One region of the Bradyrhizobium genosp. P genome, then DNA from elsewhere that is predicted to be linked to it. Evidence: riboswitches for the same ligand, from Rfam matches in the RefSeq annotation. Region 1 holds a riboswitch; each other region holds the start of a gene.
The links. A riboswitch is a leader RNA that binds a small molecule or an ion and turns the genes downstream of it on or off. The one in region 1 is predicted to bind cobalamin.
Positions count from the first base shown of each region.

Region 2: linked by a shared signal. The riboswitch ahead of metE (5-methyltetrahydropteroyltriglutamate--homocysteine S-methyltransferase) and the one ahead of metE (5-methyltetrahydropteroyltriglutamate--homocysteine S-methyltransferase) in region 1 are both predicted to bind cobalamin.
Region 3: linked by a shared signal. The riboswitch ahead of ACP2YO_RS42760 (carbohydrate porin) and the one ahead of metE (5-methyltetrahydropteroyltriglutamate--homocysteine S-methyltransferase) in region 1 are both predicted to bind cobalamin.

Region 1 covers NZ_CP188195.1:1,247,609-1,258,384, forward strand. Annotated here, with positions in the region: gene metE (5-methyltetrahydropteroyltriglutamate--homocysteine S-methyltransferase) at 1-2,045, opposite strand, end outside; cobalamin riboswitch at 2,157-2,356, opposite strand; cobalamin riboswitch at 2,490-2,711, shown strand; gene ACP2YO_RS06030 (ribonucleoside-diphosphate reductase subunit alpha) at 2,827-5,706, shown strand; gene ACP2YO_RS06035 (ribonucleotide-diphosphate reductase subunit beta) at 5,726-6,856, shown strand; gene ACP2YO_RS06040 (hypothetical protein) at 6,887-8,395, opposite strand; gene ACP2YO_RS06045 (hypothetical protein) at 8,507-8,683, shown strand; gene ACP2YO_RS06050 (phosphatase PAP2 family protein) at 8,686-9,672, opposite strand; gene ACP2YO_RS06055 (TetR/AcrR family transcriptional regulator) at 9,990-10,664, shown strand; gene ACP2YO_RS06060 (OsmC family protein) at 10,746-10,776, shown strand, end outside.
Region 2 covers NZ_CP188195.1:2,626,593-2,637,368, forward strand. Annotated here, with positions in the region: gene ACP2YO_RS12715 (helix-turn-helix domain-containing protein) at 1-321, opposite strand, end outside; partial or broken gene metE (5-methyltetrahydropteroyltriglutamate--homocysteine S-methyltransferase) at 733-2,967, opposite strand; cobalamin riboswitch at 3,073-3,297, opposite strand; cobalamin riboswitch at 3,409-3,605, shown strand; gene ACP2YO_RS12725 (hypothetical protein) at 4,117-4,269, opposite strand; gene ACP2YO_RS12730 (coproporphyrinogen-III oxidase family protein) at 4,439-5,914, shown strand; gene ACP2YO_RS12735 (hypothetical protein) at 6,168-7,136, shown strand; gene ACP2YO_RS12740 (GNAT family N-acetyltransferase) at 7,206-7,697, shown strand; one part of gene ACP2YO_RS12745 (IS630 family transposase) at 7,786-8,122, shown strand; one part of gene ACP2YO_RS12745 (IS630 family transposase) at 8,122-8,735, shown strand; gene ACP2YO_RS12750 (acyl-CoA dehydrogenase family protein) at 8,934-10,109, opposite strand; gene ACP2YO_RS12755 (class II aldolase/adducin family protein) at 10,763-10,776, opposite strand, start outside.
Region 3 covers NZ_CP188195.1:8,905,206-8,915,981, reverse strand. Annotated here, with positions in the region: gene ACP2YO_RS42775 (phosphoenolpyruvate carboxylase) at 1-2,024, shown strand, start outside; gene glyA (serine hydroxymethyltransferase) at 2,062-3,369, shown strand; partial or broken gene ACP2YO_RS42765 (ISNCY-like element ISBva1 family transposase) at 3,654-4,431, opposite strand; cobalamin riboswitch at 4,909-5,107, shown strand; gene ACP2YO_RS42760 (carbohydrate porin) at 5,335-7,326, shown strand; gene ACP2YO_RS42755 (hypothetical protein) at 7,323-7,568, opposite strand; gene ACP2YO_RS42750 (histidine phosphatase family protein) at 7,514-8,656, shown strand; gene ACP2YO_RS42745 (formate--tetrahydrofolate ligase) at 8,819-10,498, opposite strand.

The DNA.
Region 1 (10,776 bases):
CCGATCGCGTCGATGATGTCGTTGAACTCGGAATAGCACATGTGGGTGTGGATTTGGGTCTCGTCGCGGACGCCGGACGAGCAGATGCGGAAGCACTCCACGGCCCAATCGAGATAGGTGTTCCATTCCGAGCGGCGCAGCGGCAAGCCTTCACGCAGGGCCGCTTCGTCGATCTGGATCATGCCGGCGCCCGCGGTCTCGAGGTCGGTGACCTCGTCGCGGATCGCCAGCGCGATCTGACGGCAGGCTTCGCTGCGCGGGATGTCATCGCGGACGAACGACCAGTTGAGGATGGTGACCGGTCCGGTCAGCATCGCCTTCATCGGCTTCTTGGTCAGCGACTGCGCGTATTGCCACCATTCGACCGTCATCGGCTTCGGGCGCGAGACGTCACCGAACAGGATCGGCGGCCTGACATAGCGCGAGCCGTAGGACTGCACCCAGGCATGGTCGGTGAAGACGAAGCCGGAGAGCTGCTCGCCGAAATACTGCACCATGTCGTTGCGCTCGAACTCGCCGTGAACGAGCACGTCAAGGCCGATGGTTTCCTGCCAGCGCACGGTTTCGGCGGTCTGCTCCTGCAGGAAGGTCTTGTAGTTGGCGTCGCTCAGCCCGCCCTTGGCATGGGCCGCGCGCGCCTTTCGGATTTCCGGTGTCTGCGGGAACGAGCCGATGGTCGTAGTTGGGAACGCCGGCAGATTGAAGCGCGCGTGCTGCACGTCGGCACGGTCTTCAAACGCGCTGCCCCGGCGACGCATCGCGGCGTCGACCCCGGCCAAGCGCTGCGCGACCTTCGCGTTATGAATCCGCGGTGAGGTCTTGCGCGCAGCTGCAGCGGCATCCGAGGCTTTCAGGGGCGCCTCGACCTGACTGCGGCCGCCGCCAAGCGCGGCACCCAGCGCGGCCAGTTCCTCCATCTTCTGCACGGAGAAGGCGAGCCAGCTCTTCACTTCGGCATCGAGCTTGGCCTCGAGTCCGAGATCGATCGGAACGTGCAGTAGCGAGCAGGAGGGCGCGATCTGCACGCGATCCTTGCCGAGCTTTGCGATCACGGGTTCGAGCCGGCCGAGAATCCTGCTCAGATCGGCGCGCCAGATGTTGCGGCCGTCGATCACGCCGAGCGAGACGATGCGGTCGGCGGGCAGGCGGGCGAGGTCGTCGAGCTGCTCGGGCGCGCGCACCAGATCGAGATGCAGGCCGGCGACGGGGAGCGCAAAGGCGGTGTCGCGGTTCTCACCCAGGCTGCCGAAATAGCTCGCCAGCATGATCTTGATCTGCGGCACCGCCTTGGCGATCTCCGCATAGGCATGGCGTAAGGCGCTACGTGCCGCATCGTCGAGATCGAGCACCAGGCAGGGCTCGTCGATCTGCACCCACTCGGCGCCGCGGGTGGCGAGCTCGCGCAGGACCTCGATATAGACAGGCAGCAGCCGGTCCAGCAGCGACAGGGTGTTGAGGCCGGCATCCTTGCTCTTGGCGAGCTTCAGGAACGTGACCGGACCGACCAGCACCGGGCGGGTCTGGTAGCCCAGCGCCTTGGCTTCTTCATATTCCTCGATCGGCTTGCGCGAGGCGAGGCTGAACTGCTGATCGTCAGACAGTTCCGGCACCATGTAGTGGTAGTTGGTGTCGAACCACTTGGTCATTTCCTGCGCCGGTACGCCGTGACCATGGCCGTGAGGGGCATGGCCGCAGGACGCATCATGGGTGTGACCTTCGGCGCCGCGCGCCATCGCGAAATAGGTCGCGAGCGGCACCGCGCCACCGGTCCAGCCGTAGATTTCGGGAATCGCGCCGACCATGATCGAGGTGTCGAGCACCTGATCGTAGAAGGAGAAATCGTTCGACGGAATCACCGACACGCCGAGCTTCTTCTGCCGCGCCCAATTGGCGGCGCGTAGCCCGATACCGGTTTCGATCAGGGCCTGCTGGTTTGAAGTGCCGGACCAGAAGCTTTCGAGCGCAAGCTTGAGTTCGCGGCGCGGGCCGATTCGCGGCGTGCCGAGGGTGGCAACGGCAAGTGAAGAGGAAGATGTAGAAGACATTGGCTTAACCCCAAAAGTTGGGGGCAAAGGCCGTAGTGACACGTCTGGACTCCGCAAACGCGGATAGCGCGTGCGGGGTCGCAACCGCACCACCGGGACACCCCGCCCGTGGACGTGTATGTTGTCGAGGCAGGTCTCCTGGCTCACGGGTCTCAGCTACCGTCCGGCCTTCCCGAGGCTTGCGCCTCAGTGGCTTAGGTGGACGGCGGCTCACCGCTTACAGTTGCGGGGGCAGCGCCGGCATTACACCGGCTTCCCTCTTAGCTTCGAAAGAAACTGCCTTTCGAAGAACCACGACGCGCCCACTTATCGGCAAGATCCCGCGCCCGTCAACACACGTGGGCTCGATCGAAGTTTCCCACCGATTCCCACAGGGCGCTCGACCAGAATTCGAAAATTTTTCACTGAGGCGGATCGGGCCGTTGACACGACGTCTCAAATCACACCACATGTAGGTGTCACGGTCTGCCATATCTCTAGATTTGGTAGCTAAGAGGGAAGCCGGTGGACTACGGGTTGATCCGTAAAAGTCCGGCGCTGCCCCCGCAACTGTAAGCAGTGAGTTGTTCCCGCCCTGTTAAGTCACTGATGCTAAACAGCATTGGGAAGACGAGGGAGCAACAGCGACCTGCAAGCCAGGAGACCTGCCGGGACATCGAATCTACGTCCACGGGCGGGGTGTCCCGGCGGTCGCTTGCATTGCCATGCCGGTGCTTGCCGCCGGTTGATGCAGCGTCCCCTCGACATCCAGCCCCAACAAAACATGCATGGGGTCTGCACGATGTCACTCTCTCTCGATCGCGAAGTTAAGTCAGCGCCGCTCATCCTTCTGCGTCCGGAATCGCTCGCCGCGCCGGAGACGGAGCTTCCCATGCAGGTGATTCGCCGTAACGGCACGGTCTCGAGGTTCGACGCCAGCAAGATTTCGGTGGCGATGACCAAGGCGTTCCTGGCGGTCGAAGGGCACACCGCTGCTGCGTCGCGCCGCGTGCACGAGATCGTCGAGCAACTCACCGCCGAGGTCGTCGGCGCGCTGGCGCGCCGGATGAGCGAGGGCCGCACCTTCCATATCGAGGATGTGCAGGACCAGGTCGAACTGGCGCTGATGCGCAGCGAGCACCACAAGGTGGCGCGCGCTTACGTGCTTTACCGCGACGAACGCACCCGGCAGCGCGCCGAGCAGGACGCTGCAAAGGCGGCAAAGCCCGCTGCCGCCGGGCCGACGATCCATGTCACGTTGCCGAACGGCGCCAAAGTCCCGCTCGACCAGGCGCGGCTTGCGCTGATCATCAACGAGGCCTGCGCCGGGCTCGACGGCGTCGACGCCGCGCCTGTCGTCGCCGAGACCCAGCGCAACGTCTATGACGGGATCAGCCAGGACGAACTGGCGCAGGCCTCCGTGATGGCCGCGCGTACGCTGGTTGAGCAGGAGCCGAACTATACCTATGTCAGCGCGCGCCTGCTGCTCGACAAGCTCCGCACCGAGGTACTGTCCTACGTCCATGACGTACCGACCAATGCGTCGCAGGCGGACATGGCCGTGCGCTATGCCGAGTATTTCCCGGCCTATATCAAGACCGGCATCAAGGCCGAGTTGCTTGACCCAGAACTCAGCCGCTTCGATCTGGCGCGGCTTTCGGCGGCGCTGAAGCCCGAGCGGGATCTGTCGTTCCAGTTCCTCGGCCTGCAGACGCTATACGACCGCTACTTCCTGCATGTCCGCGGCAACCGCCTCGAGCTGCCGCAGGCCTTCTTCATGCGCGTCGCCATGGGGCTCGCCGGGCGCGAGATCGACCGCGAGGCGCGCGCGATCGAGTTTTACGATCTCTTGTCGTCGTTCGACTTCATGGCTTCGACGCCGACGCTGTTCAATTCCGGCACGCTGCGGCCGCAGCTCTCGTCGTGCTTCCTGACCACCGTGGCCGACGACCTCGACGGCATCTTCAAGTCGATCAAGGACAACGCGCTGCTGGCGAAATATTCCGGCGGCCTCGGCAATGACTGGACCCGCGTTCGTGGTCTCGGCGCGCACATCAAGGGTACCAATGGCGAAAGCCAGGGCGTGGTGCCGTTCCTGAAGGTGGCCAACGATACCGCGATCGCCGTCAACCAGGGTGGCAAGCGCAAGGGCGCGGTCTGCGCCTATCTCGAGACCTGGCATGTCGACATCGAGGAATTCCTCGACCTGCGCAAGAACACCGGCGACGACCGCCGCCGCACCCACGACATGAATACTGCGAACTGGGTGCCCGATTTGTTCATGCAGCGCGTCGAGACCGACGGCGAATGGACACTGTTCTCGCCGGACGAGACGCCGGATCTGCACGATCTCTACGGCAAGCCGTTCGCCGAGCACTATGCGCATTACGAGGCCAAGGCGGCGCGCGGCGAGATGCGGGTGTTCAAGCAGGTCCGTGCCGTCGACCTGTGGCGCAAGATGCTGACCATGCTGTTCGAAACCGGCCATCCCTGGATCACCTTCAAGGATCCCTGCAATTTGCGCTCGCCGCAGCGCCATGCGGGGGTGATCCACTCCTCGAACCTCTGCACCGAGATCACGCTCAACACGTCCGACGACGAGACCGCGGTCTGCAATCTCGGCTCGATCAACCTCCTCAATCACATCCAGGACGGTAAGCTCAACGAGATCAGGCTGAAGAAGACGGTGACGACTGCGATGCGGATGCTCGACAACGTCATCGACATCAATTTCTACACCATCCCGGAAGCGCGCCGCTCCAACCTGCGGCACCGCCCGGTCGGTCTCGGCCTGATGGGCTTCCAGGACGCGCTGCACGCGCTGCGGATCGCGGCGGCGTCGGATGCTGCAGTTACCTTCGCCGATACCAGCATGGAGGCGATCTCCTACTACGCGATTTCGGCCTCGGTCGATCTTGCTGCCGAGCGCGGCCGTTATCCCTCATTCGACGGATCGCTGTGGAGCCAGGGCATCCTGCCGATCGACTCGATCGAGTTCGTCGCCGATGCCCGTGGCGGCCTCGAAATGGATCGCTCCAGCACCCGCGACTGGGGCGCCTTGCGGGGGCGCGTCACCTCGGTCGGCATGCGCAATTCGAACGTGATGGCGATCGCGCCGACGGCGACGATCTCCAACATTTGCGGCGTCGCGCAGTCGATCGAGCCCGCCTACCAGAACCTCTACGTCAAATCCAACATGTCCGGCGATTTCACGGTCGTGAACGAGTTCCTGGTGCGCGATCTCAAGGCGCGCGGACTGTGGGACGAGGTGATGGTCAACGACCTAAAATATTTCGACGGCAGTGTCGGCACCATCGACCGCATTCCCGATGATCTCAAGGCGCTCTACGCGACCGCCTTCGAGATCGACTCGAGTTGGCTGGTGGAAGCCGCGTCGCGGCGGCAGAAGTGGATCGACCAGGCGCAGTCGCTCAATCTCTACATCGCCAATCCCTCCGGCAAGAAGCTCGACGCGCTCTATCGCCTGGCGTGGTCGCGTGGCCTGAAGACGACCTATTACCTGCGCTCGCGCAGCGCGACGCATGTCGAGAAGTCGACGCTGAAGGGCACCGACGGCAAGCTCAATGCGGTGTCGTCGGCGGCGATGATGTCGCCGGCGCCGGACCTGTCGGGCGCCATCGCCTGCTCGATCGACAATCCCGACTGCGAAGCCTGCCAGTAAGCGAAAAGGACCAACAATCATGCTCGACTGGTCAGAAGCCACGACCGCTCCACGGAAGACACCGGCGCCGCTCGCGGTGGTGTCTGCCGCGCCGGCTGACGCAACCGGCCTCGGCACGATCGATCGCCGCGGCGGCCGCGTCTCGGTCGACGAGAAGCGGATGATCAACTGCCGCGCCGACGTCAATCAGCTTCTGCCGCTGAAATACAAATGGGCGTGGGAGAAATACCTCGCCGGCTGCAACAATCACTGGATGCCGACCGAGGTCTCGATGCAGGCCGACATCGCGCTGTGGAAATCGCGCGACGGCCTCACCGAGGACGAGCGCCGCGCCATCAAGCGCAATCTCGGTTTCTTCGCGGCCTCCGAAAGCTTGGTCGCCAACAACATCGCGCTGGCGATCTATCGCCACCTCACCAATCCCGAGTGCCGGCAATATCTGCTGCGCCAGTCCTTCGAGGAGGCGGTGCACACCCATACCTTTCAGTACATCGTCGAAAGCCTCGGCCTCGACGAGGGCGAGCTGTTCAACATGTACCGCGAGGTGCCCGCGATCACCGACAAGGCGGCGTGGGCGATCAAGCACACCCAGCATCTCGACGATCCCGATTTCAAGACCGGGACGCCGCAGGCCGACCAGGCATTTCTGCGCGACCTCGTCGCCTTCTACGTGATCTTCGAGGGCATGTGGTTCTACACGGGATTCGCGCAGATCCTCTCGCTCGGGCGCCGCAACAAGATGGTCGGCATCGCCGAGCAGTATCAGTACATCCTGCGTGATGAATCGATCCATCTGAACTTCGGCATCGACGTGATCAACCAGATCAAGATCGAGAATCCGCATCTGTGGACGTCCGCCTTCCAGGAGGAAATCCGCGGTATGATCCGTGACGCCGCTGAACTCGAGGCCGCCTATGGCCGCGATACGATGCCGCGCGGGTTCCTGGGGCTGAACGCCGTGTTGTGCGAGCAATACATGCACTTCATCGCCAACCGCCGCTGTGCGCAGATTGGGCTGACGCCGGTGTTCGCAGAGGCGGAGAACCCGTTCCCGTGGATGTCGGAAGCGATGGATCTGAAGAAGGAGAAGAACTTCTTCGAGACGCGCGTGATCGAATACCAGAACGGCGGCGCGCTGAACTGGGAGTGAAGTGTGCGCGCCGTCGAAAGACGGCGCGCCTCAGTCAGTTTGATTTTTCCGCGGTGGGAAGGCGCTCGTCTTCGTCTCGTCCGATCGGACGTGGATGACGGCGACGTCGTCCTTGTAGATCCGCTTCCACCCCTTCACGTGATCCAGCGCGTATCCGGCCGGCGACGTCGGGTTCAGCAGCGTGGCGTCGATCTGGTATTTGTCGAGCAGGCCCAGCAGCTGACCGACGTTGCGGGCTTCGGTCGCATCGAAATAATCCAGCACGAACTGTTCGCCGTAGAGCTCCGCGCGCCCGTCGATGAACACCTTCATGTCACGGGTGACCATGTAGCCGCCGAACGGCGCGGTGCTGAAGATGCGTTGCGCCTGTCGCTTCTGGAGCAGATCGACAGCGGCAACGGGCGTCTGGCTCGGATTGAAGATAAAGGGATGATGCGCGACGAAGATCTTCGTCGACGCCCATCCGCCGGCGATGATCGCGACCGTTGCAAGGATGGTGATGAGGGGGGCCGACCGGGTCTCCTCGATGGCGGATGTGCCGGCCTCCGCCGTTCCCCATTGCTCGGCGATCGGCTTGGCCAGGACGAGCGGCGCCAGGAACGCGAACACCTCGATGTTCCGGACATGCGAGAGCGCCATCCAGATCAGGCCGACCAGCAGCAGGATCCGGGGTATCGAGAGCGTGAGCTTGCGGTAGAAGGCGACGCCGATCAGCGTGAGCAGCGTGGCTTCAAAGAAGGTGAACTTGCTGAAGTCGACCGGCATCCATTCCCAGATCAGCGACAGCAGCTTGCCGAGGCTGAGAATATTCAGCGCGCCCATCGGCGTATTCCAGCCATATGGCGTCAGGCAACTCGCAACCAGCGCGGCGAGGCCAAACAGTCCCCAGCGCACGGCAAGCTGAAGCCTGCGGCTCGGCTCAGCGCTCCAGACCGCTTCCAGTCCGATCGGCCCGATCAACGCCAAGCCGAGCACGAAGCCGCCGTGCAGATTGGCCCATATCGTCATCAGTGGCAGCAGGAACCAGGATGGATGGGTGCGGCGATCCGCGGCTGCCATCAGCCCGCCGATGAAGGCCAGCAGGAACGGCAGCGCCAGCACGTGAGGCCGCGCGAAGAAGTGAGACGCCGATTGCAGCAGCGCCAGAGCCGCGATCAGGATCGAGCGCGCCGGGTCGAAATACGGGCTCAGCAGATAGAGGAAGATCGTGATCATCGCTCCGACCGCGAGCGAAGACAGGATCACCGGCCCGGCCCAATCCCCCGGCCCGTAGGTGATCGCATAAAGCACCTGCGACAGCCATGAACTCGAGATCCAGGGTTCGCCAAAACGAGTGAACGAGAACACGTCCGTGTAGGGCATGGTGCCGTTGGCGAGGATCCACTGCCCGATCCTGATCTGCCACATCGAATCGGAATCGCGCAGCAGGATCTCGCCCGCGGACAGGAAGAACAGATAGACGCCTGCGCCGGCGCAGAGCGGCACCAGCCCGCGGGCCATGCTTCGGTTCGTCACGCTGTTGGTGATGGAGATCGACATGGGTTTTCTTGATTTGACCGGGGACAAATTCGGGTTCGACGCCGCCGTACAGGACCACGGTTTCCTATAAATTCGGGTAAACTTCAGACCCCGCGCGGCGTGGCTACGGCGATGCGCAAATCCGCTGCGCGGGGCGATGTGCGTCCCAAGCGATCAAAGGATCAGCCGACCGCCGGAAAACTGCAGGCGCTGCGGGAAGAAATAGCTCGACTGCGAGCGATCCTGTTAGATCGCGATTTACCATGGCAGCGGATCGGCCATCGCCTGGTGTATCTGGCAGACGCCTGAGTTCAGCGGGCGTCCGCTTCGAGCTGCTTTGCCGGGAGATAGCCAGCCTCCGCGGCGCTCTCCCCGCCGCTGACGAAGGCGAGGGCGTATTTCACCGCCGCGATGCAGCCCACCGCAACCAGCACTCCGCCGATGACGTCGATGGTGTAATGGGCGCCGATGACCGGCGTTGCCGCGATCGTCAGAACGTTCATTACGGCCGCCGCGACGCCGATGCCGCCGCGCACCGGCCACAGTGCCCACGCGTAAAGCACGGCGGACGCGGCATGGAAGCTCGGGAACGAGACCACGCCTGCGAGCTTGAACAATTCGAGATCACGGAGCACGCCTGAACGCACCGCCAGGATGTCACGTAATTGTGCCGCATAGAAATGACTGTCGATGGACGGGTAGTCGGCGGGGGAGATGTTCAGACCGTAGTAGGTGCCGACCGCCGGAATAACCGCCGAGACCACGAGCGTGACGGCTAGCGCAAGGCTGAACGCGGCGACGAACAGTTGCAGCCTCACCAGCCGCAGCGTGACGGCCAGGATGATCGGAATGGCCAGCAGAAACCATTTTATGAACCCGTATCCGGTCTCGAGCGACGTCATCACCCATGCATGATCGTTCACGAACTTGATGAGTTGCTCCGGATCGATACCCATGGCGCGATCGATCGCCAGGAAGGTGTGATCCTGTAGCGGCCAGTTGATGGCGAGCGCCACATAAGTGAGCGGTCCCATGATCGTCACGATCATGAGCAATTGGGCGATCGCGCCGAGGCCAAAGATCAGTTTCGGATCGGCGGCCGATCCGCGCGCCCAGAAATACAGATAGACCATCAGCGCGAATTCGCCGGCCATTCCGCTCATCACGCCGAACGCGACGGGCTCGAGCGAGAATCCTGCGAAGAGGACTGCAAGGAGCAGCACGCCGCTCATCGCGGCGATGGGAATCCAGTTGAGATTGAAGAGCCGCCAGGCGAGGCGGGTTTCCGATTCAGCCATGACCGCACCCGGATGTGAGAGCGGTAGATTCCCTGACCTCCTTTAAGATGAGGATAACGGCGGAGCGCAATCCGCGTCGGTCCAAACCCGGTCGCACCGCGCCGGGCCCTTGTTGGCCCGCGCCAGAGGCGGCTGCAACCGCGATTCTATGACCGCGCCGCAGCTGTCGCAAATCCTTACAATTCCGCCTTGTGTTTCGGTCTGAATAGTTGTTCACTTCTTGCGGCGATTGCGGGATCAATCGCTCAAAACATTGAAGACGCGTGCGTTCTGCCGGTGGGCGCCGGCCAAGCGCGCGGTGGGGGGACGGCAACGCCATGGTCTATCGGCGAACTCATCAAGTCGTGAAACGGCTGGCTGCCCGGCGCAGCGCCATCCTGTCGGCGGCGCGGGATGCGGCGGCCGACGGCGGCATGGCGGCGGTGCAGATCGCGCCGGTCGCGGTGCGCGCCAACGTCGCGGCCGGGACCGTCTATCGCTATTTCCCGTCCAAGGCTGAACTGATCTCGGAGCTGATCGCGGAGGTCTCGCGCGATGAACTCGCCGCGATCCGACGCGCCGCCGATGGCGCGCCCGGGCCATCATCGGCGCTGGCTTCCGCCGTCACGACTATCGCGGTCCATGTGCTGTCGCAACGCAAGCTCGCCTGGGGCATTCTGGCTGAGCCGGTCGATGTCGACGTCACCGCGTCGCGTCTCGCCAGCCGCCGCGATATTTCGGGCGAGCTCGCCGCGCGTATCGATGCCGCGGTGCGTGCCGGCCACCTGCCGGCCCAGGATACGGCCCTGGCGGCCACAGCCTTGCTTGGCGCGCTGCACGAGGCGCTGGTCGGCCCGCTGGCGCCGTCACATCTCGACGATCCAGCGAAGCTGCGCGATGCGGTGCAGACCGTGACGCTGCTTGCGCTGCGCGCCGTCGGCGTGATGGATGCGCGTGCCCGTGGCCTCGTTGTGCAGGCGACGACCCCAGCGAAGGCGCTGGTCGGGGCCTGAGAGAGGCGGTCCGCGAACACTTTCCGTCGCATTGGCGTTATAGGCTGGGGGCTCGGTTCAACCGACTTCACGGAGCAACGCATGACGACGACCCATGGCTCGGCCAAATGGC
Region 2 (10,776 bases), 1.4 Mb from region 1:
GGAATTCGTTTTTCGCTTTAGACGAGCGCGCGCAGGAAGTTCTGTTGCGGCCAGAGCCTGACCAACGCTATCTCGCTTCAGATCTGCAAGGTCGGCCAGGCCGTCGAGTAGCCCTAGAGCCTGCAGGGTGGCGGCATAGATGCCGATTCCCACGCCAGGATCCCCGGCCTCGATCCGCTGGAGCGTGCTTCTCGACGTGAAGGCTCGATCGGCGACGACGCCCATCGGCAACCGACGTCGCTTGCGCGCGTCCTGAATGTCGGCTCCGAGTTTGCGGAGGGCGCGGCGGACGCTGGCGGAGGGACTATGGGGCGTAGGCATTTTGTAAACTTCGTGATGCACTAACTGGCCTTTATGTAGCATGAAGCTTACAAAAGTCTATAAGCAAAAGAGGTAATTAGGTAGGGATTGGTTGAGCGTGCCCGGAGCTTGGGTGTGTCCTTTTTTTGAGAATCGGGGACGTGGTAGTATCGACTAGGCTCCCGGCAGGAGCCCGCCGCCCGTCGTAGCGAAGCCGTTGAGGCGCTGTCCTGATCAATTGTTCCCGCCATGTCATGTCGGGCTCGAGAGGTGGCTGACGGGCGACGCTTCGCTAAGGGCCGGGAAGACGTGTTTTTCGACCTCTACTATCACGAACTTCCCGAGAGCGGCCCGCTCGCTACGGCACCCAAAAGCTGGGATCGGCATATTGAAAGTCTTACATTTTGTCCGGCACTATCCCGATTGCCCACCCGGGTTGATCCACAGCTGCGAGTCGGATAGCCCTTGCCGGGCCGACGCAATCAGGTCCCGCATCTCGGCCGCCCGCCTCAGGAACGCGCGGCGAATGGATGTCGAAGACGCCGGGTTCGATATCGTTTGGATACTTGTAGCCCTTGAATGCGTCGAGCAGCTCCATCTTCGAGCGCGACGTCTCGATTGAAATGACGTCGGCGTCCATCGCCGCTATCGCATATGATATCGTTGAACTCCGAATAGCGCATATGAGTATGAATCTGCGTTTCGTTCGCGCCGCCGGACGAGCAGATACGGAAGCTGTCGACAGCCCAGTCGAGATAGGTCTTCCACTCTGATCGCAGCAATGGCAGTCCTTCGCGAAGCGCAGCTTCCTCGATCTGGATCATGGTCGCGCCGGCCGTCTCCAGATCGGTTACCTCGTCCCGGATCGCGAGCGCAATCTGGCGGCATGCCTCGCTGCGGGAGATGTCGTCACGAACGAACGACCAGTTCACGATCGTCACTGGCCCGGTGAGCATCGCCTTCATCGGCTTCTTGGTCAAGGACTGCGCGTACCGCCACCAATCCACCGTCATCGGCTTCGGCCGCGAGACATCGCCAAACAGCATGGGAGGACGGACGCAGCGCGAGCCGTAGGATTGGACCCAGCCGTGCTTCGTGAATACGAAGCCGGAGAGTTGCTCACCGAAATACTGCACCATATCGTTACGCTCGAACTCGCCATGCACGAGCACATCTAACCCGATGTCTTCCTGCCAGCGTACGGCGCGCGCCGCCTCTCCTTAAAATTGCTCGTATTGTGCGTCGCTCATCTTTCCCCGAGCATGCGCGGCGCGGGCGTTGCGGACATCCGCCGTCTGCGGGAACGATCCAATTGTAGTCGTGAGGAACGCTGGCAGAGCGAAACGTTTGCGCTGGACCTCGGTGCGGTTCGCAAACGAGCTGGTGCGGCGGCGCATGGTCTCGCCAATTTCCGCCATTCGTCGGGCGACAGTCGGGTCATGGATCTTTGGCGACGTCTGGCGGGCCGTCGCCGCGAGGTCCGAGCTGGCTACCGCATCCGCGACACCCTTGTCGCCGGCGAGCGCCCTTGCCAAGACCGCAAGCTCGCCGATCTTCTGGACGGAGAAGGCAAGCCAGCTCTTCACATCGAGATCGAGATCGGTCTCCAGTTCAACGTCGATCGGCACGTGAAGCATCGAGCAGCAGGATGCGATCTGTACGCGATCTGCGCCGAGCTTCGCGATGGCGGGTGTGAGCCGATCAAGGAGCGCCGAAAGGTCGGAACGCCAGACATTGCGGCCATCGACGACGCCGAGAGAGACCACGAGATCCTTCCGCGTTTCGTCGACCACCGCGCTCAGCTGCTCAGGCGCGCGGACAAGGTCGAGGTGAACGCCCGCAACCGGCAAGGCCAACACGGTTTCCAGGTTGTCGCCGACAGCCCCGAAATACGTGGCCAGCATGATCTTGAGGCCGGGGACGTCCTTGGCGAAGCGTGCATAGGTCCGGTGCAGTGCAACGCGTGACGGGCGATCGAGATCGAGAACTAGACACGGCTCATCGAGCTGAACCATTCAGCGCCGCGCTTCGTCAATTCCTGGAGAACCTCGACATAGACCGGCAAAAGATCATCCAGCAGCGACAGCGGATCAAGTGCCGGATCGGCGCTCTTGCCGAGCTTCAAGAATGTGACAGGGCCGACCAGAACCAGACCAGTCTGATAGCCTGGGCTCTTCGCCTCATCGTATTCCTCGATGGGCTTGCGTGAGGACAGCCTGAAGGTCTGGCTCCTGTGAAATTCCGGCACCATGTAGTGATAATTGGTGTCGAACCACTTGGTCATCTCCGCGCTGCCGTGCTGTGCCCGTGATGGGCGTGGCCGCAACTCGCATCGTGCCCATCGTCCTGTGCGCCGCGCGCCATGGCGAAGTAGGTCTTGAGCGAGACGGGTCCCGTTTTCCAGCCGTAAGAGTCCGGAATGGCTCCGACCATGACGCTGGTATCGAGCACCGGATCGTACAGCGAGAAATCGCTCGACGGAATCACGGTGGCACCGGGAGATTTCTGCCGAGCCCAGTTGGCAACGCGAAGTCCGGCCGCAGCGTCAAGAAGTTGCTCTTCGCTGATTTTTCCGGCCCAATAGCTTTCGAGCGCGAGCTTGAGTTCGCGGCGCGGCCCGATCCGGGGCGTGCCGAGTGTTGCAACAGGAAGTGAGAGAGTAGACATAGCTTTAACCCCATGGTTGTGGGGGCAAAAGGCCATGGCGGACGGCGGGCAGAGAGCCACCAAAGCGGCAACTGCTTGGCGTACCACCGGGACACCCCGCCCGTGGACGATCATGTTGTCGGGGCAGGTCTCCTGGCTCGCGGGTCATCGCCTGCATCCGGCCTTCCCGAAGCATTTGCTTCAGTGACTTTTGTGGATGCAGGCTCGCCGCCTACAGTTGCGGGGGCAGCGCCGGCATTGCATCGATCCTGGATTGATCGAGAGCGCACCGGCTTCCCTCTTAGCTCCAGATCAAGCGGGACCTGGAGAACCTCGACAGCTTGGATTATCTGCGACAGGACCGTCGCGTCAACCTCTCGAACGTTTTCTTCGACGCGGTAGACCTCCATCGCCGGCACCGCGGTGGTGCAACGAGCCAATTGACCCCGGCTTTGACAAACTTCTGACATCATCTGTGACGGTTCTCCTTACGGAGATCAAAAGGGAACGTGGTGCGGGATTTCCCAACGCCACGGCTGCCCCCGCAACTGTAAGCGGCGAATCTTTCGTCATATGCCACTGGGAATCTGGGTCCTGGGAAAGTGACGTCGAGGAAACGACCCGCGAGCCAGGAGACCTGCCGCAGCCGTTGTCACACGCGAAGATGTCGGTCGGGGAGCAACGGTCCATCCGCTGATGGCAACTTGGCGTCAACTGGGATGCGCAACGCGGGAGCGCTTGCACTCTTGCCGCGCCCGGCCGGGTTCTTTTTACAGCGATCAGTGCAGTTGCGATGATCACGATAGCATCGGTCGCATGCCGTCGAAGGTTGGAGTAGTTTCAAAGATGCTCGGGACAACCGCTGGATCAGCCAATTAGAACTGCCGCCAAAAGCGCTGCGGCCCTAAGGTCGGCATTGCGAACATCATCCTTGAACGGATGTTTGAGTTGGATCGAGAAACCGCGGCCATCACTCAATACACCGGTTGTCGTGTCCGGTTGAAAACACTCATGTCCGTAATCGGACGCCGAGGCGCAAGTATTCCGTCTTCGCCGCTCGCGGCACATGTTTCTGGCCTCTTTTGAAGCAAGGCGCGTTCGCCTTTGGTGGCACGTCGATTGCTAGTGCACAGTGATGGATCCACACAACAATCGGATTCGCAGCGTCGATTAGGAGGAAACCAGATGAAGCGCGGTCTCCGTTCCGAAGATCGATTGCCCCCAGGGGAGCGGGGAAGCGAACAGAAGTTGTGCGGGAGCGCGCTGGATCGGGCCGAGTTCGCCGACCGACTCCGCTTTCATCACATCGGGGAGTTCGCGCATCTTTTTTTCGAGGGATACTAGCCCACCGCGGCGCTCGAAGCATTCCTGGGCGCCGCTTCGCAGCAGACGGGCAATGTTCGCATCGGCTGCGACATCGGCCTATCGTCATCGAACGAACTGAGCCGCCCTCGCGCCTTGCCTGCACGCAAAAGCTAAAGGAGTCCAAAAGATGCGCGCGCCGAGCTATTCCGAGACTCTGGAATTCGCGATCGACAGGTCGTACGACATTAATATTGACATGCTGAGGTCGCGAAATTTGCACCTTGACGCGTTCAACGATTATCTCGTCGCTACATATCCGCCTCTTAAGGCAATGGGGGACTTCAATCCCGAAAAGCTGTTGGATCGGATTGCGTCGTCAATTGATCTGTATTTCCACATCCCCTTCTGTCATCAATATTGCACCTTTTGCCACTTCGGCAAGCAGATCAATCCACCTTCCGAGCGAATCGAGCGTTACTTGGCGGCTTTGGAAAAGGAGATGAGTTGGTCGGACGCGGCGCTTGCCGGCAGAACTATCGAGACGGCCTTCATTGGAGGCGGCACTCCTTCATTTTTGACGAACGATCAACTCAAAACGCTATTTGGCATGATTAAGCGGCGCTTTGATTTATCTAAGTCCGAAGTGAGTTTCGAATTACATCCCTCTCTTGGGACGCAAGCGGACGCTGCAGATCGCGTATCGACCTTACTGAGAGGCGGCGTAAATCGCTTCGTTCTCGGTGTTCAAACTCTAGATGAAAGTATTTTGCGGATCCTAAACCGCGGGCACGGTGTAGATGAGGTGATGCAGACAGTAAAGTTGCTTAAAAACATGAGCGTTGAGAATCTATCTCTTGATCTCATGTATGGGTTGCCGCAGCAAACGCTCCGAAGCTGGTACGACTCCCTTATCGGCCTGCTCGATATGGGAATAGAGAAGTTTAACGTATTCCCATTGATGTTTAAATCGACGGACCCCGTTGCTCGCCATTTGGCCAGCGGACGATATCAGTTCGCCGGGGCTAAGGAGCGCATCATAATGCATTTCATGGCGGAGCACATCCTTACGAGCCTCGGCTATCGCCATGGGCCGATTTTCTATTGGACTAAGAGGTCGCAGCCGCACTCCGTTCAACAGACCCGCAAATACGATTCCTGGAACGACAACAATCTGGTCCCGTTTGGGGTTAGCGGATTTGGTTACATGAGTCAGTGCCAGTTCTATAACGAGGCAGATCTGGATCGCTACTTGAACAAGGTTGAGGCGGGCGAGAAACCGGTGTGGAAGGGTGTCGTCCTGTCGCAAGACGAGCTCATGCGCAGAACGTTAATATTCGCTTTGCGAAGCAGCGGCGTGTTGCTCTCCCGCTTCGAGCAGGAATTTGGGGTATCCCTTGAGGAATACTTTGCTCGCGAGCTTAAAATCTTGAATGAGGCAGGGCTCATCTGCATTTCAAATGATGGCGTGCTTTCGTTGACTGCGTCCGGCATTGTCAATTCGGGCGCAGTATCGTTGCAATTTTTCTCGGATAATGTGCTTGAGCGGGTCGCATACAATGACAGCAGGATAACAGACAAACGGACTGATCTTATCGAAAAGCACGATTACTCGCCGGCCGCAAGATACGGGTCAAGTGTCGAGATGAAAGCTGTTTTTCAATGACATCGTGGATGTCCTCAGCTATGGCCGATAGTGGTTCGTTTGCCGCCCGGAACAGCCGCCGCTCTTCTCGCAGAGCATATTTTCTCACCTGACCGACAATATTGATCGCAAGCAGCGAAAACGCCCGCTTGGGCTACTCAGCAATTTTGTCGTCGAACAACTACCGCACTGTATTGCGGAGATCAAATTCACTGAACGACCGAACGAAGCGGTTCAGGCCCTTGGACGTACCATAAGCGCAACCACCGCGGAGATGAACTATGATGCGCTGTTACTGAGTTTGCCGCAGTCCGATTTCGAGGTCGCCAAGACAGACATCCAGTATCTCGTCAATTGCGCTTATCAGATGTCGGCGTTTGCCCGCCTCCCTTCCTGCGACGCCGAACTGACCGTGGGAATGGCATTGAGTCGCCTGGCGCGCTTGGCTTGTCAGCGGCAGCCTAGCATTGGGGTCTTGTCCTATGAGGATATGATCCTTACCAATCCGGTGCAGAGCGACGCACGCGTATATTGCCTTGGCGCGGCCGGCGTGGAGGAGCGCGATTTTTGCTTAGGCCATCAACTAATCGAGAGTGAATTTCAGTCAGCAATTGACGCTCTACTTGAGTTGCGTGATGTGGCCGGTGCGGATGCGGGTCAATGTCTTGCGCGATGCCTAGAGCGCCTTGAGTCGGCAAGTGGTGTTCTGACTGGCTTTGATGAACGTATGTCTCCGGACCTGTTTAGCCAGTTTCGCGTGTTTTATGGAAAAAATCCTTACAAGAATACGCTTGGCCCAAGCGGCCGGTTCTCAGCCCGCGTCGTGGCGGTCTCGGTGCTACTCGTCGGTGAAGAGCTGTTCCGCCAAAAGCCTCAGTTTTATAGGGACCTATATCGACTGTCCGAATACTATCCGCAGCGATGCATTCGCGAGGTATTCCGCTGGCTGTCGCCAGACAAGGGGCGCGTGTGGTTCAAGCCAGGTTGGCTGGAAGGGAAAGCGGACTTTCCCAGGTTTGCAACCATATCGCCCGTGATAGAGCGCCACGGCGGTGAAATCGAAGGGTTGCGCGCATCCTGTGTTTGTGCGCTGGATCGGTTTACCCGGATGCACCGTAGTGCGGCTCTAAAATATACGGTTGAGCCAGGTCGACCACTTGTCGGTGTTGAAGCGACGGAAAGTATAGAGGCTGTCCTTTCTCAGAGGTTGTTGACGCCAAGCCCGTCCGTAAGCCGAAGGTAGATTTACCTGGGCAAGCAAACAGCAATGCCGAGGCGCAGGCGTCCAATGCTACTCGAAAGGCGATGGTCAATGCCCCAGGACGAAGCGATCTTTCGTCGGTTCGATTCAGCGGATGCCGATAACGTATGGCATCTGCATAGAACCGCATCGGAGGATGTTAGTGTGTGTGGCCCGGAAGGCACGTGGGAGGATGATTTACGGAATATCGGGGAGGTATACATCGGGTCAGGCGGTGACTTCATGCTTGCGCATATTGGTTGCCGTCTCGCTGCCATGGGTGGACTGAAACCTATTGATGATGGCGTCGTAGAGTTGAAGCGTATGCGGGTCGATCCCGCCTTTCAACGACGCGGACTTGGAAGAAGGATTCTTGGTGAGTTGGAGTCGCGAGCCGTTGCGCTGGAATTCAAGTCGATCGTACTCGACACGACAACGATCCAAGTAGGAGCTCAAAGACTTTATGAGAGCGCTGGCTATGTTCGCCGCAGGAAAGGGATGCTACACGGATATGCGGTGATCTGTTACGAGAAGCGGCTCACCGCCCAGGATGATCCCTTCTAGAGCATTTTCACAATTGGTGGAATCGGAGGATTCCCAGCGCGGTTGCTCCATGATTCAGTTTCCGCATTGATTCGAGGCGGAGGCTTTGATGGGAGCACCTTATTCTCAAGATTTGCGTGAACGGGTCATTTCCGTCGTCGACGGCGGAATGGGAGCGTATCAGGCAGCGCCGCTGCTGCGGGTCAGCGTTTCCTACATTTACAAGGCGCTGGGGCGTTGGCGGGCGACTGGCGAGACGACGGCTCGCCCGTCGGGCCGCGGGCCGGCTCCGAAACTTGCTGCTCACGATGAAGCGCTGCGCCAGCGGATCGTGCACAAGCCAGACGCCACGCTGGAGGAGATCCGGGCGTGGCTGCTGGCCACGCACGACGTGAAGGTCAGTATCGGCTGCTTGTGGAAGCGCCTGCGCCAGCTCGGCCTGACGCTCAAAAAAAGTCACTGAGAGCTGCGGAGCAAGATCGGGCCGATGTCGCCGAGGCGCGTGTGGAATGGCGCGCCGGTCAGGCGGAATTGAGCCCGGAGCGCCTGGTCTTCATCGACGAGAGCGGCGCGTCCACCAAAATGACCCGGCTTTACGGCCGCTGCGCGCGCGGCAAGAGGCTCGTTTGCACAGTCCCGCACGGCCATTGGAAAACAACCACCTTCGTCGGAGCTTTGCGCCAGGACGGCATGACCGCGCCGTGCGTCTTCGACGGCCCGATGAACGGCGAGACATTCCTCGCCTGGGTCGAGCAGTTCCTCGTTCCGACGCTGCGGTCGGGCGACATTGTCGTGATGGACAATCTGTCGAGCCACAAGGTCAGGGGCGTCCGCGAAGCCATTGAGGCGGCCGGTGCGATGTTGCGCTATCTGCCGCCATACAGCCCGGACCTCAATCCGATCGAGCAGTTCTTCGCCAAATTAAAGTCCCTGCTGCGCAAGGCAGGCGCACGAACTCTCGAAGCCCTCGACAACGCAATCGCCGACGCCCTTACCCGCTTCTCGCCAACAGAATGCCTGAACTTTCTCGCCGATGCCGGTTATCGTCACCAACCATGAAAACGCTCTAGATGACCAAATAAGATTGGCAGGCTGCGTAATCCTTTTCGCGCCGCAGATGGCTCTATAATGCAGACCCGGCAATCCCGGCCATCGAGTGAGGGGATGGACAACGGGAGTAGCTTCGGCAGTCTTGGCCATCTCGCAACGTATTTTTTGCGGAAGGTCGTGCGGAAATGGTCGTGTATTGGAATCATTTCATGGAAAACCTGGCTGCGCTGGAAGCCCGAGCAGGAGCCGGCCGGCGCTCTGCAGCGTTCCTTCGCTGAGAAAGGCGTGCTGGGCCACCACAAAGCTGTCGCACATCGCCCCCGCTAGATTGTGCGTGGCGTAGACTGATTTGGTTCCGCCGAGACCGCAGGCGATCTTGGCGACTTCGGCGCTGCATCGTGCGGCATTCGTCGCGGCGAGCCGCATCAGCATCACCGTGGTCAGATTTGCCGCGCCATTGAGCGCTTCGTTCCACAGCTCCTCGGTGGCCTCATAGAAGAAGGAGCGGGCGGAGCGCAGCATGGCCTCGGCTCTGGCTATCTCCAGCTGGATATAGCCGCGGTCGGCCATAACGGGCGCTCCGGTGATCGAGGGGCGGCTCCTGGCCATAGCGATGACATCGTCCAGCGCGGAGCGAGCAATACCGATGCCGACGATCGCAAGCACCTGCGCGGCGAACGCGACGGACGGGTAACGGTAGATCGCTGCATCGAGCGACGTCCGGCCGCCGCGGATCAGGGTCCATTCCTCCGGCACTACGACATCCCTGACCACGAGTTCGTGGCTGCCGGTGCCTTGCAGTCCGATCACGTCCCAATTGGAGCGGATTGTCACCTTATCGGCCGGCATCACGGCAACACGCGGAAGGCCCTCGGTTGAGTCGCCTTCCACCGTGATGCCGACGCCGATCAGGTCCGCACCGGAAGAGCCGCTGCCGAACTGCCAGACGCCGTTGACGATAAATCCGTCGGTGCAGCGTTTGGCCGACTGCAGCGGGAAAAGCCCGCCTGCGTACACCACGTCGGGTCCGTTCGCATATATGCTGCGAAGCGTCTCAATGGGGAGCGCGGCGAGATAGCAAGCGGCACTGCCGAAGCTTGCTACCCAACCTGCGGAGCCGTCCGCCTCGGAAATGCGCTCGATCATGCGGCAGAACTCAGCCGGCGTTCGCTCCTCGCCGCCGAAACGCCTGGCGACCATCGCTCGATAGACGCCAAGCCGCTTAAAGCCGTCGATGATATCGTCTGGGATCTTCTGCGCGACGACGAACTCAGACCGACGCGCCCGGATCTCGGCGAGCAGGCTCGACAGAGTTGTCGCGCCTGGCTTGCTTGTCGTTACGCGCTTATCCTCGAGTGTCGGCTCCCTATCCTGGCCGCTCATAATGGCGCTCCGCCTGCTAGAACCAATTTGCGAGGAAACGTTTCGCATTGCTGCCGGGCACTGTACTCTTGTGCCAAGCCGACAACGAACCGCGCCGCGCCTTCACGCACTCTCGGTGCAGTCTAGGTGGGGATCCTCCGAGCCCACCTTTAACGTGTGCTCGTAGCGGGCAGTCGGCGCACCACCGCGGTGAATTCAGGCACAACCACAAAGCGAGATCCGTCCCGAACGTCATCGGCCAGCAATTGCTTGAGCGACGCTTCTCCACGCTCGCGCACGACGCCAGGCGAGAGCCCATCTGGGCTACAGCCCTGAGACGCAAATCGAAACGATGTTCCCGGTCCGGCACGCTGTTATCAAGCAGACTCATACGATACATCGTTCTGGGAGACTCTCGTTTACACACCCGAACAAGTTTCCATTTGCGGATATGCAGACGAACCGACTTGCGCAGGCTCTTTTGCCAGGAAAATGCCGCCTCATGAAGAAAATTAGGGAGCCAAGCTCCTCGGTTTCTTCGGAACCGACCGAATGATATGCCGCACTCGGTTTGACAGTTGGGCAACATTAACAAGTCAACGAACCGGTCTAAATCGAATTCCATCAGATTCATGCCTAAGCCAATGTGTGCATTTCCGCTTCCTTCATCAGTGCTAGTTGATGAAGT
Region 3 (10,776 bases), 2.3 Mb from region 1:
TGGATGTGGGTTGTTTCCTGCGTTATTCGTCGTGGATCGGTGGGGACCGAGATGGCCACCCTTACGTGACCGCCGCTGTGACCCGCGCAGCGCTGGATGAATATCGCAAAGCGGCGCTCAGTTCTTATGAAGAGCCTCTCGGCCGTTTGCTCATCGCGCTCAGCGCCAGCACAAACGTTATCGTCGTGCCTCAAAGCTTCTCGGACGCATTGGCTGAGTTGCTTCGTTTGTCCGGCGATGCGGACGTGATCGCGCAACGTAACCACGACGAGCCGTTCCGGCAGTATGTTGCCGCATTGCTGGCCCGGATCGTCGCGACACGTAATTCCGATCAAGGGCACGCAGTAGGGTATGCAAATGCGGCCAGTTTTTACAAGGATCTTGCAGTCCTGTCGGCTGCGCTCGAATCGTTGGGCAGCAAGACCGTCGCGAGGCGCCTCCTGCATCCGCTGCTCCAACGTGTGGCGACCTTCGGCTTTCACACTGCGTCCTTGGACATTCGCCAAAATTCAACTGTCACCAATCGATTGCTACGGGAGTGCTTGGCTCTCGCTGACGATGCCGGAGTTGTGCCCTCTGGGCCCAGTGCCGCTTGGTCCGAGCGCATCCGCGCGGCGCTCCGATCGCCTGAATGTCTTGGCGATAGATACATCGGCCTTTCCGATGAAGGTAAGGATTTGCTTGAGCTCCTCGCGCTGGTTGGCATCGCGCGAAAGCGTGATCCCTACGCCGTCGGTAGTCTCATCCTGAGCATGACGCAATCCGTAGACGATTTGCTCGCGGTCTATCTACTAGCCCAATTTGCCGGCCTTTCCACTGCTAACGACGGAAGCGGGACGATTGGGGCGAGAATTGTACCTCTCTTCGAGACCATCGCCGATCTACGCGCTGCACCCGAAATCCTCGACCAGTTGTTTTCAAATTCGCTCGTTCGACGCTCGCTGCGCCAATTCGATAACTGCCAAGAAATCATGCTCGGTTATTCCGATTCCAACAAGGATGGAGGATTTCTGGCGTCGAATTGGGAGCTTGCTAAGGCGCAAAAGGAAATCCGCAAGATCGGCGAGAAGCACAGCATCCGTATTGCGTTCTTTCATGGCCGCGGTGGCTCGGTCAGCCGTGGCGGGGCTCCCACCGCTCGCGCGGTCGCAGCTCAGCCAGCTGGAACAGTTGGCGGTAGCATGCGTGTTACCGAACAGGGCGAGGTTGTGTCGGCGAAATTCGCCAACCGCGGTACTGCGCTGCACAACCTTGAGACCCTCTCTGCCAGCGTACTAGCCCATACGCTAAAGTCGTCCACGGAAGGTCCGCAAAAGCACGTCCCTGAATTCGACGAAGCTATGGAGGCACTCGCGGGCATGTCGCTTGCCGCCTATTCCGGCCTCATTGCTACGGCGGGTTTTGTAGCCTACTTCAGTCAGGCGAGTCCGGTTGAAGAATTAGCCTTGCTAAATATTGGATCACGTCCCCAACGTCGTTTCGGCGCCAAGCAGCTCGCTGACCTGCGAGCGATTCCGTGGGTCTTCGCTTGGAGTCAGAATCGCCATCTCATTACAGGGTGGTACGGAATTGGATCCGCGCTTAACTCCTTTGTAAGCGTGCGCGGTGGGCAAGGCCGGTCACTGCTTCACCAAATGTTCGAACGCTTTCGCTTTTTCCGGCTCATCATCGACGAGGTCGAAAAGACGCTTTACCAGACCGATCTCGGAATAGGGGCGCTCTATGCCGGATTAGTCGAGGACCAAACGGTTCGCGAACAGGTGTTCGCAAAAATCGAATGCGAGCACGCCCTCACGGTAAGGATGATCCGCGAAATTACGGGTGAGGTTGACTTGTCGCACCGGTTTCCCGCTTTCAGGAGCCGGATCGGTCGTTTGCGCCCGCAACTGGACGGCGTCCACCGACTTCAAGTCGAGTTGTTGGGTGAGGTCCGATCGTATGGTCAGAATCCGCCTCCACGGTCGGTGAAAGCGCTTCTGATGTCGATGAATTGCATCTCTGCGGCTTTGGGCTGGACAGGTTAACTCGGGACACGCCCACGACGGGCGGATAGGAGCAGAGATGGAGAGTTCCGCACGATTTGGCGCTGGTGCCATCGGTGATCGATTTTTTCAGTCTGCACTGGTGGAGGCCGACCCCGATCTATATGGCATCATCGGCAGAGAATTGGGCCGACAGCGCAATGAAATAGAACTCATCGCCTCAGAGAACATTGTTTCGCGCGCCGTCCTGGAAGCACAGGGGTCAGTTCTGACTAACAAATACGCCGAAGGCTACCCCGGGCGCCGCTACTATGGCGGCTGCCAGTTTGTCGACGAGGCGGAGGAACTGGCGCGCGAGCGTGCGCGCCGCCTTTTCAACTGCACGTACGTCAATGTCCAGCCAAACTCCGGTAGCCAAGCCAATCAGGCTGTGTTTATGGCGCTCATGCAACCGGGGCACACATTTCTTGGCCTCAACCTTGCCGCCGGGGGTCATTTGACCCACGGCGCGGCGGTGAACCAGTCCGGAAAATGGTTCAATGTCGTTTCCTATGGCGTGCGAGAGGACAATCATCGTATCGACATGGACGAGGTTCGCGATCTCGCCAGGAAACATCGCCCGAAGATCATTCTTGCTGGAGGATCAGCCTATCCTCGCTTCATCGATTTTGCCACCTTCAGGACGATCGCTGATGAAGTCGGTGCTATCCTGATGGTCGATATGGCGCATTTTGCGGGCCTGGTCGCGGGTCGGGTTCACGCCAATCCACTAGATCACGCTCACGTTGTTACGACCACTACTCATAAGACCCTGCGCGGGCCGCGCGGCGGCATGGTATTGTCGAACGACCCCGAGATCGGCAAGAAAATCAACGCATCTGTCTTTCCTGGCCTTCAGGGCGGGCCGTTAATGCATGTGATAGCGGCGAAGGCAGTCGCCTTTGGCGAAGCCTTGCGTCCTGAGTTCGGGGACTACGCCCGAGCGGTTGCCGAGAACGCCCGTATCCTCGCCGACACAATCATGGCTGGTGGCGTTGATGTTGTCTCGGGCGGCACTGATACTCATCTGATGCTGGTAGACCTTCGCAGGAGAGGCCTGACCGGCAAAGCCGTCGAAGCTGCCCTCGGCCGGACCCACCTGACCTGCAACAAAAACGGGGTTCCCTTCGATCCGCAACCGCCGACAGTCACGTCTGGGGTTCGCCTCGGAACGCCCGCTGCGACGACCCGCGGCTTCGGCGCCACTGAATTTGTTGAGGTCGGCCGCCTGATCCTTGCCATTATCGACGGGCTTGGAGCCAACGGTGAGGGCGGAAACGCGGCGGTCGAGAGGAACGCTCGCGACGCCGTACGGGATCTAGTCGCACGGTTTCCGATTTACAGTTGAGCGCCGGCCGTTTTCTCTGGCGCCGGCTACGTCCGAGTTGCGGAACTGAACTACAGTTCGGTTTATTGCCGGCGCGGCCTTGTCTAACGGGCCGCCTCGTCAATCCGTTTTCGCGTGGGCCTCTCGCCAGCACTTGCCTCTATGTAGGATCGGGGGTGTGGCCATCATGGGGTACATCCGAGGCGAATTGCCAATCTCCGAAGCATTGTTGCGAGCCGACTCATTCGCAGTGCGACCGTTCAAGCCCGATAGTCAAGGCATTCATAAGGAGCGACGTCGGTGCCATTGGGGATGCATAGGCGTTTGACGCCTTTCGCTTTCGCGGCTGCCTCATTCTTTGCGGAGTAAAAGGCGGCGTCTGCCGCTACGAAGCGTGGGGTACGTCCGAGCATCGTTTGATGCGTTTCGATGGCGGCAATCGGCAGTTCCGAATCGTGCGGTCGCTGAGCGTAGACTTCATAGTCAATCAGGATCTGGTTTTCGGCCTCCTGTAGTTTCAGCATCTTGCCGAAGTCGTTGGGCTTGCCCTCTTTGCCCTTGCGAATGATTTCTGTCGACGGCTCGAACAGGCTGACGATCTTGCCTGCAGAGCGTGTATCACCACGGAAGCTGCGCGCTCTGGTCTGCTTCATCACCTGCTTGATGAGCGGCACCATCGCATCGAGTTCCTGACGCAGGCCCTCCAGCATCAGCTGCTTGCGGGCTCCCGAAGCGCGCTTCACTTGTTCGGCGATCTCCTTGGAGAACCGCTTCGCCTGTCCCACCACGGCTGGTCGAATTGCGCAGTTTGCCGTACGCCCGCGCGAGATTCTCCCGGCTCTGCTTGGCTTTGGAACGCGCCGCACGCGCGATGTCCAGCACCCACAGCCTCACGGTCCGGCTATGGTCGCACAGCCTGGCTCCGGCCTCGCCAGTGATCGTTGTGATCTTCTTCATGGTGCGGATCAGCGCCCGAACACCGTCTCCCAACGAGCTCGAGGCGGTCAGATAGTGGATGTTGGTCTCCACCACCGTCGTACCCAAGCGCATTCTGCGCCCTTCCGTCACCCCCTCACGCCAGGCGCCGCAGGAGCTTGTTTGTCGTCTGATGGATGTTCGGCCGCTGTTGATTGCCTTCGCTCATGGAACGCCATCCTCTCTTCGAGCGCAGTTTTGCGCAGCCCCGTCAATCGAGCCAACGACCCCAGCACTGTGCCGTCTGCGGCCTCGACGACGCGGATATCCTTATGGTCACCCATCCGGAGCCGGAGACCCAGCGTCGCCAGTTTCGCGTCGAATTCGGCCCGGCTCCTGGATTCGCCTAGCGCCTGCGCAACCATCTGCCGCAGCCGTGGGCCATCAAATCCCGCGCGCTGGTGATCCGTCTCGCCGAAACGCGCCGCACGTTCGTTGGCGCTAGGCCGCGGATCGCTGCTGCGGTTTCCGCGTCCCCTTCGCGCTCCAGCGCCGCGACGATGCTTTTCGCATGAGCGGAGGGGCTGACAGCGGTTTCTAGGCGGGCTCATCGGCGGCCGCTTGACATCTGGAGCGACCGAACTGAAGAATGGTCACGTTCAGGTTCGTTGGTCGCGAGATCAACGAGATGGGAATGCGGTGAGGCTTAGCCAAATCCGCAACTGCGCCCGCAACTGTAGGCGGTGAGCTCTCTTCCAAAAGCCACTGGGCTTTCTAGCCCGGGAAGGCGGAAACAGAGCATCGACCCGCAAGTCAGGAGACCGGCCTGAACAGTCATCCATCCAGCGTGCGGTGCGCGCGCTTGGGGCGGTTCTTCGCTGCGATGACGACGAATGATGTCTGTCTCGCGGAAGGAGTGCCGCCATGGCTCCGCATGCCAAAATCTGTTCTGTCCACTTTGCATCTCGAATTGTATCGCTGGCCCGTGCATATTGTGCGGCAGCGAGCGTGTTTATTGCACCAAGAGTTGACGCGGCCGATCTATCCTCGCCATTCGCCGCGAAGGCGCCGGTGGAAAACCAAATCTACGAATGGACCGGCTTCTATATTGGCGGCCATGTCGGCCTCGCGCTCGGTAATTCGAACTGGACCGCGAATGCAACGACGCCAGGCACGCCGCCGGTATCCGGCTCGCTCGACATGTATCGCTCGCCCGATGCGTTCTACGAGAGCGGAAGCTGGCTGATAGGCGTGCAGGGCGGCTACAATTACATGCTGTACAACCGGGTGGTGCTCGGCGTCGAAGCCGATGCCACGTTCCCCACGTTCCAGGATCTTTCCGGCCTCTCCACCGGCGGCATCGCCAGCTTCACCTCGCCAACGCTCGGTGCGGTCACCTACAGTGAGACCATGCTGGCGTCCGGCACGGTGCGCGCCCGGATCGGCTACGCGCCCAGCAATTGGCTGTTCTACGCAACCGGCGGCTTTGCGTGGACCTATAACAGTCAGGACTTGACTCAAGCTGGTCCCGGCATCGACGAATCCCGATTGCTGTGGCGGTTCGGCTGGGCCGCGGGTGCCGGTGTTGAAGTGCCGGTAGCGCCGAGCTGGACGGTGAAGGGCGAGTTTCTGTGGACCGGCTTCCCGACCCAGACGGTCAGCTATCCGGGTTCGGGGCAACGCATTAGTTCTGATCTCTCGCTGGAGCAGTTCCGTCTCGGCCTCAACTATCGCTTCGATGATCCTACGCGACCGGATGCTTATGCACCGTCGCGCTTCATGCCCGCGATGGATATCTTCGCGGTTCACGGCCAGGCGACCTTCGTCAATCAGGCCCACCCGTCGTTCCGCTCGCCTTACGACGGCACCAACAGCCTGTCCGGGGGTGGGACGAGCCGAGAGACCTTCGACCTGGTGCTGTCGACCGGCGTGAAGCTGTGGCAGGGCGCCGAGTTCTGGGCCAATCCGGAGATCGATCAGGGCTTCGGCTTCGACAACACCCACGGCGTCGCCGGCTTCCCCAGCGCGGAATCCTACAAGCTCGGGTCGGCCTATCCCTACGCCCGCCTGCAACGCGCGTTCCTGCGTCAGACTATCGATCTCGGCGGCGATGTCGAGAATGCCCGACAGGAGGAGAAAGTCGACGACGATTTTCTTCAGTTCGCGGGCACGCGCAGCACCGACCGACTGGTATTCACGGTGGGGCGGTTCGGCATCGTCGATATTTTCGACACGAACAAATACGCCAATAACCCGAAAGTCGACTTCCTCAACTGGTCGATGATCAACGCCGGCACCTTCGACTATGCCGGCGACGGCTGGGGTTATAGCTACGGCGCTGCCGCGGAGTGGTACACAGGGCGGTGGACGCTGCGCGCTGGCATCTTTAACCTGTCCAACACGCCAGCCGGCGGCAACAGTCCGACGGGCTACGCGCTCGATCCGACCTTCCAGCAGTTCGAATTGGTCGGCGAACTCGAGGAGCGGCACAAACTGTGGGGCCAGCCGGGCAAGATTAGGATCACCGGGTACCTGGAACGTGGCAGCATGGGCGAATATTCCGCGGCGGTGGCGCTGGCGCAGGTGACCGGAACGCCTGCCGACATCAACGCGGTTCGCTCCTACACCAGCCGGCCCGGCGTCAGCTTGAATGTTGAACAGCAGGTCAACGATAATTTCGGATTATTTTTCCGGGCTGGTTGGGCCGACGGCAATAAGGAGCCATGGGATTTTACCGACATTGACCGTACCGTACAGGGCGGCGTTTCGATCAATGGCAAATCATGGGGGCGGCCGGACGACACGATCGGCATCGCGGGCATCGTCAACGGTATCAGCAGCGCTCACATTGCATTCCTCAATGCCGGCGGGATCGGCATCTTGGTCGGCGACGGGCAATTGCCCAATTACGGCACCGAGAGGATTCTGGAAGCCTATTACAGCTACGCGATGACGTTGTCGACGCGGATCACCTTCGACTATCAATTCGTCGACAATCCCGGCTACAATTCCGACCGCGGACCGGTCAATATCTTTGCCGCCCGCGCGCACTGGCAGTTCTAAGTCATGGAAAACAGCTGATCATGTGGACGACGCTCGGCCTGTTGTTCGGTGTCGCCGCCGAGCGCCAGTTTGCGCAGCACCGCTCGACGTCTTGAGCGCCCTTCGCAGCAGACGGCCATGACGACGCGCCTCAATCTGCTGTGCTCAGCCTCGACCGCTTCGGTCAGCTTGATCGCCTTTGCGGCGGATGAGCCGCTGGATGCGCGGACGAGAACGTCTCTCCAGGCTCGGCCGCCTTCCACTGTGTGACGTTGTCCTGCGCAGCCCGGCGCTCTGCGCCGCGCAGACAGCCGAAGGCCTTGCGATCGCCTCCAGAGAAGAGCCGAGGCTACGGGATTGCGATTTCGGTCGCTGGGCGGGGCGATCCTTAGCCGAAGTCCGAGCGCAGGCGCCGCAGGCCGTCGACGACTGGTTGCAGAATCCCCATGCTGCGCCGCATGGCGGCGAATGTTTTGCTGACGTGACGAGGCGCGTCGGCGGATGGATGGATGGTTTACTCGCAGGTCACGGCTCAGTCCTTGCGATTACCCACGCTTCAGTCATTCGCGCGGCGATCGCTCACCCACTTGGCGCCGGCCCTGAAACCCTCCGGCACATCGATATCGCGCCGCTGACGCGGACCAAGCTTTCGGGGAGCGGCGGGCGCTGGACGCTCGCCGGCCCTGCTTCCCCTGAAGGAAGAGCGATGAGCGCGCGCCAAGGCACCGTGACCGCCGGCGGATGGCGATGCCGGCTCGTCGTCGTCGCGATGCTCTTGGCTTGTGCCCCGGTTCGGGCGCACTATCAGTCGCCGCATGAGGGGCCGAACGTCGGCATCGCCATTCCCGCCATCACCCACGGTGAGATGCCGGTCGTCGCCAAATATCGCGCTGAGATACTCGATCGGGCCGCGCGCCAGCCGCGCACCGATCCCACCTTGCGCCGACTGGCCGGCTTCGTGAGCCTGCAACACTTCGCGTGTTTCTGGGGCCTCGTTCCCGGCAGTCTTGCGGACGAGGCGAGCCCCTTCAACGAATGCTCCCACGCAGATGTGGCCGGGGCGCGTGCACTGCTCGCGCACATGGCTGCAATCCCTGGCGACCAGTCACCCGCAACGGCCCTTGAGGCACGAATCGAGACGGAACTCGCCAGCGATCCGGGCGCCAGCGCGGTGTGCTCGAACAGCACCGAATCATTCGACAGTGGAATTATCATCGGGCCCGACTGCCAACTCGCGCCAGCTCATCTACCGACTGTCCTAACCTTTTTCGCCTTGGCGGCTCTCGCCGCCGCTGGCATCTTGTATCTCCGATCCGCTTTTGCGCCGCCCTTGAGAGCTAGGCGGACATGATCAATTTCAGAGGGCGTGGCCTAAGCAGCCTTCGGTCCTGTGTCTAGGGGCGGGGCCTTAAAATCGTGCTGTGCGACACTGCCTAGCTCCCTCTGGCTCAGAGGCCCGCCGGGTTGACGAAGTTCGCCAGCGACTGAAAGCGGTAGCGAAACAGTACCCGTCTCAAAACAGTCCTTCGATCTCACCGCACTCGTTGAGGAATATCTTCTCTGACGACGGTACCTTGGGTAAGCCAGGCATCGTCATGACTTCCCCGCAGATCGCTACGACAAAGCCCGCGCCTGCAGACAGACGCACTTCACGCACTGGGACCACGTGTCCTGTTGGTGCGCCGCGCAGGGCAGGATCCGTCGAAAAGGAATATTGGGTCTTGGCCATGCAAACGGGCAGATTGCCGTAGCCTTGATCTTCCCACTGCTTGAGCTGATCGCGGACGCTCTTGTCAGCGATCGCTTCTGAGCCCCGATAGATCCGCTTCACGATTGTGTCGATCTTGTCAAATAGCTTCATTTCGTCAGGATAGAGTGGCGAGAACTGAGAGCCACCACGTTCCGCGAGCTCGACCACCTTCTCCGCGAGTCCGCCAATTCCCTTTGATCCCTCGGCCCAATGGCGGCACACGATCGCCTCTTCACCGAAGGAGGCAACATACTCACGGATCACCTCCAATTCCGCGGAGGTATCAGAAACGAAATGGTTGATCGCCACCACGGCCGGTACGCCGAACTGCTTGATGTTTTCGATATGGCGTCCGAGATTGGCGCACCCCTTTGTCACTGCGGCAGCATTTTCCTTGCCGAGATCTTCTTTCTGAACTCCGCCATGCATCTTCATGGCGCGAACCGTCGCGACAATCACGACCACATCCGGCTTCAACCCTGCCTTTCGGCACTTAATGTCGAAGAATTTCTCTGCTCCGAGATCGGCGCCGAAGCCTGCTTCGGTAACGACATAGTCCGCGAGCTTCAGCGCCGTCGTCGTCGCCACCAGAGAGTTGCAGCCGTGCGCAATGTTGGCAAATGGACCGCCATGCACCAAGGCGGGATTATTCTCCAGCGTCTGCACCAGATTTGGCTGCATGGCGTCCTTTAGCAACACAGTCATCGCATCGTCCGCTTTGAGATCCCGCGCGTAGACCGGGCTCTTGTCGCGGCGGTAGGCGACGATAATGCTGCCCAGCCGCTTCTTCAGATCATTGAGGTCGTTCGCGAGGCAGAGAATCGCCATGACTTCCGAGGCTACTGTAATATCGAAACCGGCCTCCCGTGGGTAGCCGTTCGCGGCGCCGCCCAGCGAACAGACAATCTCTCTTAATGCCCGGTCGTTCATATCCATGACGCGCCGCCAAGCGACGCGACGTGTATCGATCCCGAGGTCGTTGCCCCAATAGATGTGATTGTCGAGTAGTGCCGAAAGCAAGTTATGCGCTGTGGTTATAGCGTGGAAATCGCCGGTAAAGTGAAGGTTCATGTCTTCCATCGGCACGACCTGCGCATAGCCGCCACCTGCCGCGCCGCCCTTCACGCCGAAATTCGGCCCCAGTGACGCCTCGCGGATACACGTGATGGCCTTCTTCCCGATGCGGTTCAACCCATCGCTGAGTCCGATCGTGGTCGTCGTCTTGCCTTCGCCAGCCGGCGTAGGGTTGATCGCCGTGACCAGAACGAGCTTCCCGTCGGTATTCTTCTGCGCCGATTTGATGAATTCGGCTGAGATCTTTGCCTTGTCGTGGCCGTAAGGAAGAAGATGCTGCTCCGAAATTCCGAGCCCCTTGCCGACCTCCATGATCGGCTTTTTTTTGGCTGCACGCGCAATCTCAATGTCAGACTTCACTTCTGTCACATCATCCTCCCATTATTTTCTTTCGAAACATTCCAACTCGCCACTCTAAATTGATTAGACGGGTCTGTCTATATAAGACTGTAGGTAAAACCCGCGATCGACCGAACCTTCGACCGGTGTGGACAGTCGGTGAGAATGAGCGGCGCCGCTCCGTCCGGATGACCGCAAGGTAGCTTTTTCGGCTCCACGGACTATCGACAAGTCCTCGGAGATGCCCAAATTGTTGTAGACAGAGCAGTCTATCATTACTATTTCTGAGTGGCAGCCGAGCGGCGCAA